DNA from 3 places in the Dactylosporangium sp. NPDC006015 genome. Region 2 is predicted to be linked to each of the others. Evidence: riboswitches for the same ligand, from Rfam matches in the RefSeq annotation. Region 2 holds a riboswitch; each other region holds the start of a gene.
What was found. A riboswitch is a leader RNA that binds a small molecule or an ion and turns the genes downstream of it on or off. The one in region 2 is predicted to bind cobalamin.
Positions count from the first base shown of each region.

Region 1: linked by a shared signal. The riboswitch ahead of ABZ321_RS29880 (CbtB domain-containing protein) and the one ahead of metE (5-methyltetrahydropteroyltriglutamate--homocysteine S-methyltransferase) in region 2 are both predicted to bind cobalamin.
Region 3: linked by a shared signal. The riboswitch ahead of cobN (cobaltochelatase subunit CobN) and the one ahead of metE (5-methyltetrahydropteroyltriglutamate--homocysteine S-methyltransferase) in region 2 are both predicted to bind cobalamin.

Region 1 covers NZ_JBEXUD010000018.1:150,314-153,514, forward strand. The annotation lists gene ABZ321_RS29870 (helix-turn-helix transcriptional regulator) at 22-603, shown strand; gene ABZ321_RS29875 (CbtA family protein) at 647-1,378, opposite strand; gene ABZ321_RS29880 (CbtB domain-containing protein) at 1,393-1,608, opposite strand; cobalamin riboswitch at 1,645-1,776, opposite strand; gene ABZ321_RS29885 (hypothetical protein) at 1,857-2,903, opposite strand; gene ABZ321_RS29890 (hypothetical protein) at 3,004-3,201, shown strand, end outside.
Region 2 covers NZ_JBEXUD010000015.1:119,176-122,376, forward strand. The annotation lists gene ABZ321_RS26645 (TetR/AcrR family transcriptional regulator C-terminal ligand-binding domain-containing protein) at 1-421, opposite strand, end outside; gene ABZ321_RS26650 (DUF4437 domain-containing protein) at 505-1,398, shown strand; cobalamin riboswitch at 1,435-1,657, shown strand; gene metE (5-methyltetrahydropteroyltriglutamate--homocysteine S-methyltransferase) at 1,788-3,201, shown strand, end outside.
Region 3 covers NZ_JBEXUD010000010.1:345,856-349,056, reverse strand. The annotation lists gene ABZ321_RS20900 (precorrin-8X methylmutase) at 1-84, opposite strand, end outside; gene ABZ321_RS20895 (precorrin-3B synthase) at 81-1,220, opposite strand; cobalamin riboswitch at 1,336-1,558, shown strand; gene cobN (cobaltochelatase subunit CobN) at 1,598-3,201, shown strand, end outside.

The sequences.
Region 1 (3,201 bases), on a different contig from region 2:
AGAATTTGCGAAGATTGCAAAATGGACGCCGAGGTGGAGCGGCTCATCGACGGGATCGGGCCGCGGCTGCGGGAGCTGCGCCGCAGGCGGGGGCTGACCCTCGAGGCGCTGTCGGCGCGGACCGGCATCTCCGTCAGCGGACTGTCGCGGCTGGAGTCCGGGAAGCGCCGCCCCACGCTGGACCTGCTGCTGCCGCTGGCCCAGGCGCATCAGGTGGCCCTCGACCAGTTGGTGGGGGCACCGGCGACGGGGGATCCCCGCGTACACCTGAAGCCCCAGCGAAACCGGAGCGGCAGCGTGGTCGTCGCGCTGACTCGCTACCCGGGACCGGTGCGGGTGTTCAAGCAGGTGCTCGAACCGGGCGAGCCCAGGCTGGTCACCCACGAGGGCTACGAGTGGCTGTACGTCCTCGCCGGCGAGCTGCGGCTCATCCTCGGCGAGCAGGAGCTGACGCTGCGGCCGGGGGAGGTCGCCGAGTTCGAGACCCGCACGCCGCACTGGTTCGGCCCCGCCGGCGAGCACACCGTCGAGGTCCTGCACATGTTCGGGCCCCAGGGGGAGAAGGCGCGGGTGCGTGCGAGACCCCGCTCCGGGAAACAATGAAGGCGGCGGGGCAACGCCCCACCGCCTTCAGGAAACGAACCGGTCAGACCGCGACCGGGTGCGCGTCGGCCACGACCGGGCGCTGGCTGCGCTCGGTGAGGTAGCCGAACAGCAGGCCGAGCGTGGCCCAGGTGACCGCCTGGGTGCCGAGCGACGCGAGCCGGAACTGCCACAGCAGCACCGGGGAGAAGCCGTCGGGCACCTCGTTGACCGCGGGCAGCAGCGCGATCGCGACACCCACGACGGCCGCGGCGCCGACGACCGCGAGGATCGTCGCGTTCCACGTGCCGAAGCGCGGCTGCAGCGACCGGCTGACGACGATCGCGCCGAGCACGGCGGCGACCCCGATGACGATCATCAGGAAGTACAGGCCGGTCCGCTGCTGCAGCGTGTCGGGGTTGCCGGTCGCGGGCGGGTTGGCCGGGTACTTCAGGAACGGCACGAGCGCCACCCCGACGAACCCGGCGAGGGCGACGACCGCGGCCGTGGCGCGGGCGCTGATCCGGCCGATGCGCCCGAGCGTGACCGCGACCGCGATGGCGAACAGGCCGCCGATGGCGACGCCGTACACGACCGAGGCGGTGGCCAGGCCGAGCGTGCTCTGCACGGTCCGGCTGACCGGCCCGTGCTCATGGTCGGTGGCGTGGACCTCTTCGAACGCGATCGCGTCGTTGATCGGGCCCTCGCCGAACAGGTAGGCGAACAGGAACGCGGCGACACCGGCGACCAGGCCGGTGATCATGCCGCGGACCAGGAGCGTCCGGGCACTCAACATTCTGGCGCCCCGGCTCAGTGGCAGGGGAAGCCGAGCAGGTGCCGGCCGTCGTGGACGAACTCGTGCACCGTCGAACCCGAGACGACCGAGGTGATGCCCTGCTCGGCGCCGACGAAGTAGAGCAGGACGACGGCGAGGACGACGCCGAACGTGGCCCACGGCAGGATCTGCCGCAGCGGGATCGGGGCCGGTGCGGTGGCCGGGGTGGGAAGAGCCGAGATCGATGCCATGATGCAGCCTCCTGCGGGATTTCGCGTCCCATCGAGCGTTGTCGTGACCGTGCCCGGGTCTGACTCCCACCTGCGTGGTTACAGCGGCGCGACCGTGCCGGGCTTGCACCGGCTTCCGTTCACTGTCACGTGTATGTTTCGGACGGTACGGACGCGGTTCCGGCGTGTCAATCGGACAGCGCCTCCGTCAACCCGCCGGTGGGCGCCGCACCGCTGGTCAGCGCGGCCGGCGCCCGGGGGCGAGGTGATCAAGTTCTCGGCGGGGTGAGGGCGACGAGGTCGGTGCCGACCTTGTGCAGTCCGTCGAGCCGCCGGTCGAGGGACGCGCCGCTCGGGCTGAGGAACTCGGCGTACTTCGCCCAGACGGACCTGCCGTTCGCCATGAACGCCCACGGGTAGTGCTTGTCGGCGGCGGCGACGACCTGCGGGCCGTGGTCCGCCCACTGCGGGTCGGTGCCGCCGGTCAGCCGCGCGCCCTCCTTCTCCTTCGGCTGCACCGACAGGCTCGGCACCTCACCCGGCAGGGCGAGCACCAGCGCGGTGTGCCGGTTGTCCTTCTCGGTGAAGTCGAACACGTAGAACGCGCGGTCGCGGTACGTGCCGCTGACGACGGCGCCCGCGGACGGCTGCGACTGCGACCAGCCGAGCCGCTGCGCGAGCGTGGGGTCGGAGTGTTCGAAGGCGTAGCCGCGCCGCTTCGCCCACCGCTTCCGGCCGATCCGCGTCCGCACCGACGACACGAACCCGGCGCCCGAGATCAGGCAGATCAGCGTGCCGCCGCCGCCCGCGATCCACGCGCCGGTCCCGCCGTCGGTGAAGGCCGTGTCCCACCCGAGCACAGCGGTCACGCCGGTGACGACGAAGATGAAGAAGCGGGTCTGGTACGGGGCGATCGCCGCCTGCGGCTCGTCGGCGCCGTACCGGATCACCTCGATCAGCGAGAGCACGAAGTACAGCAGCGTCAGCCCGCCGATCAGCAGCGCCGCGGTGCCGGCGATCCGCCACGCCCGGTCCCGGCCGGCGAGCTTCTCCGGGGAGTTCTGTCTCGCGTGCCGGTCGACCATCGTCTGGTAGGAGCCGCCCTCGTCGCCGCTGCCGCCGAAGACCAGGCACGTGTCGCGCGGCCGCATCGTCTTGCCGTCGCAGGTCGGCGTGTAGTCCGCGATGCGCTGCGCCGACTCCTGCTGCCGCTGCGCGGCCGTGCTCGTGCCGGCCGCCACCATCTGCCATCCGGCCAGCAGGAAGACGCCTGCCAGGACGATCCGGACGAGTAACCCCGTGTGCCGTCGCTTCACGCCGGCATGTATAGCAGCCGATGCCTGGCCGCTGCTGCCCCGTGGCCCGGGATGCGTGATGACCGCTGCCGGGATCGAGGCGTCACGATAGGCTCGGACCGTGGGCGTCATGATGGACTACTTCGCCGCGACCGAGCAGGAGCTGGCCGCCCTCGACCTCGATCTTGGCCCGGCCGGCAACGACTGGCCGTATGTCGACTGCAAGGGCTGGATCCTGGAGGTCGAGGAGTTCGCCGCGGAGATCGACGGGCGGGATCCGAGCGAGTTCGGCCGGGACGAGCCGCTGCGCGGCGCCGAC
Region 2 (3,201 bases):
GGGCGCCCGCGGCGCGCAGCACGGTGTGGAACGGCGCCAGGAGGTCGGTGACGTACCGCTGGCGCAGCGGCACCGCCGCCGGGTCGGAGGCGGCGGCAACGACGAGGGCCTGCAGGAACGCGCCGACGGGCCGGTCGCGGAGCCGGTCGCACAGCTGGTCGACGGCGGCGTGCAGGTCCTGCGCCGGCTCGCCGGTCGGCGCGCCGGGCGGCAGCGGCGCGACGTCGATCAGCGCGGCGAGCACCGCGCCGGGCGTGGGCCAGTGCCGGTAGATGGTCGACCGGGACACGCCGGTGACCTGGTGCAGCCGCTGCGCGGTCAGCGCCGCCGCACCCTCGGCCAGCAGCAGCTCCAGGGCCGCGGTCAGCACGACGGTCTCGGTGTCGGAGGTGGGGCCGGCGGGTCGGCCAGGTCGGGTCACGAGCGTTGACGGTACACCTTGTACGCGAAACTATTAAGCGATACATTCCGCACCGGAAACTGCTGCCGAGCCTGGAGGCACCCATGCGCCCGCACGTGGAGATCGTCGACGAGCGTGACCTGATCTGGCACCTCGCCGAGTTCCAGCACGCCACCGGCACCGCCGAGCAGCGCAACCTCAGCTACGACGAGGAGGACGGGTCGGCCTCGCTGAAGGTCCGCTTCACCGGCGACTGGTCGCGGCCGGCCGGCGTACACGACGCGGACACCGAATGGTTCGTGCTGTCCGGCGAGGTCGTCATCGGCGACACCGTCCTCGGGCCGGAGGGCTACTGGACCGCGCCCGCCGGTGTGTGGACCCCGCCGGTCAAGGCGGCGGCCGGCACGGAGATCCTGCTGTTCCGCGAGTACGGCGACTGGCACTTCCACCCTGAGACCAAGGACCGTGAAACCGTGCGGCCCGACCAGAAGCTCGTCGTGCTCGACAGCGCCCGGATGCCGTGGATCGACGTCAAGGACGGCTCCCCGATGCGCTTCGACCTCGGCGGCACGCCGGTGCCGGGCCTGTTCATCAAGCTGCTGCACCGCGACGAGAAGACCGGCTTCTACACCCGGCTCATCAAGGCCAAGCCCGGCTGGCGGGAGGTGCCGCTCGCACACCACCCGTGCTCCGAGGAGGCGTACTGCCTCGACGGCGGCTTCGACTACAACTTCGGCAAGATGTGGCCCGGCACGTACTTCTGGCGCCCGCCGCTGATCCGCCACGGCGACTTCACCGCCGACGCCGAGGCCGGCTGCACGTGGATCGTGCGCTCCGACGCGGACCTCGTCGACTGGTATACCGACAACGCCCGCGTGCAGATGCACGGCGACGCCACCAACTGGGGCGAGGGCTTCCCGCACAGCGCCGCGCCGCGGTTCATCGAGCCGGTCCGCTCCCGCAGCATCGGCCGCTGGAGCGACCCCACGCACCAGTGACGCAGCCGACACCCGCTCCCGCGGCGGTGCGTATGTATGGTGATGAGTGCAGCTGGTTCGGCCGGTCCCCCGGGACCGGCCGTGGCAACAGGGAATCCGGTGCGAATCCGGGACTGCCCCGCAGCGGTGAGTGGGAACGACCGCCGTCATTGAGCACTGGGCCGCGAGGCCTGGGAAGCGACGGCCAGTAGGCGACCCTGGACGACATCCAGGGTCACGCCCGCGAGTCCGAAGACCTGCCAGCGCACCGCGCGCCGCCCGGCGTGCGGTGGTCGGAGGCCGCGCGGGACGGCCGACGCCATCGACCGGCCCACGCGGCGCGCCGCCGCGCGGCCGGTGGCGTCCCCCCGTGCCAGTCCGGCCGTCGTGACTGTGCACCGAGGGGACACATGAGCACCACATTCGGGCTGAGCACCGTGCTCGGCTACCCGCGCATCGGCGGGAACCGCGAGCTGAAGCGGGCCGTCGAGGCCTACTGGGCCGGCACCATCGACGAGGACACCCTGGAGCGCACGGCGGCGACGCTGCGCGCCGACGTGTGGCAGACGCTGCGCAACGCCCGCCTCGCGGCGATCCCGTCGAACACGTTCTCCTACTACGACCACGTCCTCGACACCGCCGTCGCGGTCGGGGCGACACCCACGCGGTTCACCGCGCTCGGGCTGTCGAAGCTCGACACGTACTTCGCCATGGCCCGCGGCGTGGACGCCGAGCCGGCGCTCGAACTGACGAAGTGGTTCGGCACCAACTACCACTACCTGGTGCCCGAGATCGGACCCGACACCGTCTTCGCCGCCGACCCGGCCAAGGCGCTGCGGGAGCACGCCGAGGCCCGCGCCCTGGGCCTCGAGACCCGGCCGGTGCTGGTCGGACCGGCCACGTTCCTGCTGCTGGCCAAGGGCGACGACCCGTTCGCCCGGCTCGACGACCTGGTCGGCGTCTACGCCGAGATCCTCGCCGCCCTCGCGGATGCGGGTGTCTCGTGGGTGCAGCTGGACGAGCCCGCCTACGCCACCGACCGCGGCCCGGACGAGATCGACGCGCTGCGCCGCGCCTACTCCCGGCTCGGCGCGCTCAGGGCCCGGCCGAAACTCTTCGTCGCCACGTACTTCGGCGAGATCGGCGACGCCCTGCCGGCCCTGCTGGACACGCCGGTCGAGGCGATCGGCCTCGATCTCGTCGCCGGCCCCGGCAACCTCGACCGGCTCGCGGCCGCCGGACCCCTGGGCGGCAGGACGATCGTCGCGGGGCTCGTCGACGGCCACAACGTCTGGCGCACCGACCTGCGCGCCGCGGTCGCCGCCGGGGCGGTCGTCGCCGGCCTGGCCGACCACGTGGCGGTGTCCACGTCCTGCTCGCTGCTGCACGTGCCGGTGGACCTGTCCGTCGAGACCCGCCTCGACCCGGGCCTGCACGAGCGGCTCGCGTTCGCGCGGCAGAAGGTCGACGAGGTCGTGCTCCTCGGCCGCGCGCTGCGCGACGGCACGGCCCACCTGCCCGCGCCGCTGCCCCCGCCCCCGGCGGCGTGGCGGCACGACGAGGTGCGCGCCCGGCTCGCCGCCCTCACCGCCGCCGACCGGCGGCGCGGCGACTCCACCGCCCGCGCCGCCCGCCAGCAGGAACTGCTCGGGCTGCCCGACCTGCCGACGACCACGATCGGCTCGTTTCCGCAGACCGCCGAGCTGCGCGGGGCCCGCGCCGCGCTGGCCGCCGGCACCCTCGACGACGAGGGCTACACCGCGCTGATGCGGGCCGAGGTCCGGCGGGTCGTCCGGCTGCAGGAGGACCTCGGCCTGGACGTGC
Region 3 (3,201 bases), on a different contig from region 2:
CTCCGCGCCGTCCTTGACGTAGTCGAAGCCACCGTCCTGGACGGAACCGGAGGCGCCATCAGCGACGGTCTCCTGAGCCGTCATGACAGCACCCGGTAGCCGTCGGCGGTCGCGAGCATCTCCACGTGCCTTCCCTTCGGTGCGCCGCAGCGCCGTTCGCAGCCGACCCAGTGCACCGGCAACGCATGGTCGAGACCGCTGAGGACGGCCGCGCGGGCGTCGGCGCGCACGTCGGCGAGGGCCTTCGCGCAGCCGGGCCGGCCGGCGCACGCCGTGACTCCGGCCCACGGCGTCGCGGGGTCGGTGCCGAGGCCGGCGGTCGTCAGCAGTGACTCGAGACGTCCAGCTTCTTCGACCGGCACGTCGGGCACGACGACGGTCCGCCACGGCGTGACGATGATCTCCCCCGGCGCCGCCGCGACGAGCGCCGCCGACTGCTCCGGTGTCAGCAGCCCGAGTGGTACGACCACCGTCAGCGCGACCAGTCCCCCGACCTGCGGGGCCCGTCCGACCGCCGGCGCAGGCGAGCCTACGAATTGGTCAACGTCTGTACCGGGGGCGAACCCCAGGCGGGCCGCCACCCGGGCCGGGCCGTCGGTCAGCTCGGCCAGCCGCCACGCGGTGCCGCCCTGCGCAGCGCGCTCGTCCAGGAACGCCCGGGACGCCCGGAGCAGCAGCTCAGCGGGGTTGTCACCGCCCCGGCCCGCGGTCGGGAGCCCGGCGAGGAGGAGGCGGTCGCCGTGCAGGCCGACGTCGCCGCCGAGCGGGGACACGTCGCCGCGCCCGTCGTCGATGGTCACCAGGAACCGGCCGGGCAGCGCCGCCAGCGCGGGGTCGGCGCACAGCCCGGCGTCGAACGCGGCCACCACCGGCCGCACGTCCAGCTCGCCGAGGCCGTCGCGGCCGCTGAGCGGGCTGGCGATGATGTTGCGGACCCGCTCGTGGGTGTCCGACGGCAGCAGTCCCGCGGCGGTGAGCCTGGCCGCCAGCTCCGGCGACGCGTCCGGCCGCAGCCCTCTGATCTGCACGTTTCCGCGCGAGGTGAGCTCCAGGGCGGGGTCGCCGAGGTCCGCGGCGGCGGCGCGGAGGACCGCGAGGGCTGGGACGGTCAGCCGCCCGCCGGGCAGTCGGACGCGGGCAAGACCGCCGTCGGCCGCCGCGTGGACCTGCACGGCACCCGGGCACCGGTCCGGAGCGTCACGTCCACTGGCAGCCTGCACGCGCCGGATACTACTGCGCAGCGCCGCCCCCGACCCAAGGAAGCCGACCAAGCGACCCGACCCAGCGGGCCGACCCGGCGGAGGCCGGCCCGGGCGAGCTTGACGCAGGGAAGCCGTGACCGGCAGAGTTGGCGGTGCTGTACGGCGACGTGTGGAGGAAGCCGGTGTGAATCCGGCGCGGTCCCGCCACTGTGACCGGGGAGTGGACCTCCGACGACGGCCACCGGGCCCAGCGCCCAGGGGGCCGGAGACGACGGCCACCGGGTGCGAGCCCGGGAAGGCCGGAGGCGAGCGCCGATCCGGGAGCCAGGAGACTCTCCGCCGCCGGAACCTTTCCCGACCGACTTGGGGCGCGGACCCCGAGGGAGGACCCCGGCGTGATCCTGCTGCTGTCGACGTCCGACACCGACCTGCTCAGCGCCCGTGCGAGCGGCGCGGCGTTCCGGCTGGCCAACCCGTCCCGCCTCACCGTGGAGGAGCTGCCGGCCCTGGCCGACGGCGCCGACCTGGTCGTGGTGCGGTTCCTGGGCGGCTACCGCGACTGGCAGGAGGGGTTCGACACGCTGCTGCGCCTGCCGGCGCCGGTGGTGCTGCTCGGCGGTGAGTCGCTGCCCGACGCGGAGCTGATGCGCCACTCGACGGTGCCCGCCGGCGTCGCCGCGGAGGCCCACGCCTACTTCACCGAGGGCGGCCCCGCCAACCTCGCCGAGCTGCACAACTTCCTCTCCGACACGGTCCTGCTGACCGGCCACGGGTTCGCGCCGCCGGTGCAGACCCCCGCGTGGGGAGAGCTGGACCGGGACTCCACGGCCGACGGCCCGACCGTCGGGATCATCTACTACCGGGCGCACCACCTGGCAGGAAACACCGCGTTCGTGGAGACGCTCTGCGAGGCCGTCGAGGACGCGGGCGGGCGGGCCCTGCCGGTGTTCGCCTCGTCGCTGCGCGCCGCCCCGGCTGAGCTGCTCGACACGCTGCGGCAGGCGGACGCGCTGGTCGTCACGGTCCTCGCCGCGGGCGGCACCCGGCCCGCCGACGCGCAGGCCGGCGGCGAGGACGGGGCGTGGGACGTCGGCGCCCTGGCCGCGCTCGACGTCCCGATCCTGCAGGGGCTGTGCCTCACGAGCTCCCGCGACACCTGGGACGCCAACGACGACGGGCTGTCGCCGCTGGACACCGCGACGCAGGTCGCGATCCCCGAGTTCGACGGCCGGATCATCACGGTGCCGTTCTCGTTCAAGGAGATCGACGCCGACGGCCTCACCGTGTACGTCGCCGACCGGGAGCGGGCCGGCCGGGTCGCCGGGACCGCGGTCGCGCACGCCCGGCTGCGGCACCTGCGGCCCGAGGACCGCAAGATCGTGCTGATGCTCAGCGCGTACCCGACGAAGCACGCGCGGATCGGCAACGCGGTCGGCCTCGACACGCCCGCGAGCGTCGTGCGGCTGCTCGATGCGATGCACGCGCAGGGGTACGTCGGCGCCGACGGCTTCCCGAAGGACGGCGACGCGCTGATGCACACGCTCATCGCCGCCGGCGGGCAGGACGTGAACTGGCTCACCGAGGACCAGCTGCGCGGCAACCCGATCCGGATCTCCGCCGCCCGGTACCGGAGCTGGTTCGACACGCTCCCCGCCGACCTGCGGGAGGACATGGAGCGGCACTGGGGGCCGGCGCCCGGTGAGCTGTTCGTCGACACGTCCCGCGACCCCGGCGGCGAGATCGTCCTCGCCGCGCTGCGCGAGGGCAACGTCGTGGTGATGGTGCAGCCGCCGCGCGGCTTCGGGGAGAACCCCGTCGCGATCTACCACGACCCCGACCTGCCGCCGAGCCACCACTACCTGGCCGCGTACCGGTGGCTCGCCGACGAGTTCGGCGCGCACGCGGTCGTGCACGTCGGCAAGCACGGCAACCTCGAGTGGCTGCCGGGCAAGACGGTCGGGATGTCCGCCTCGTGCGGTGCCGACGCGGCCCTCGGAAA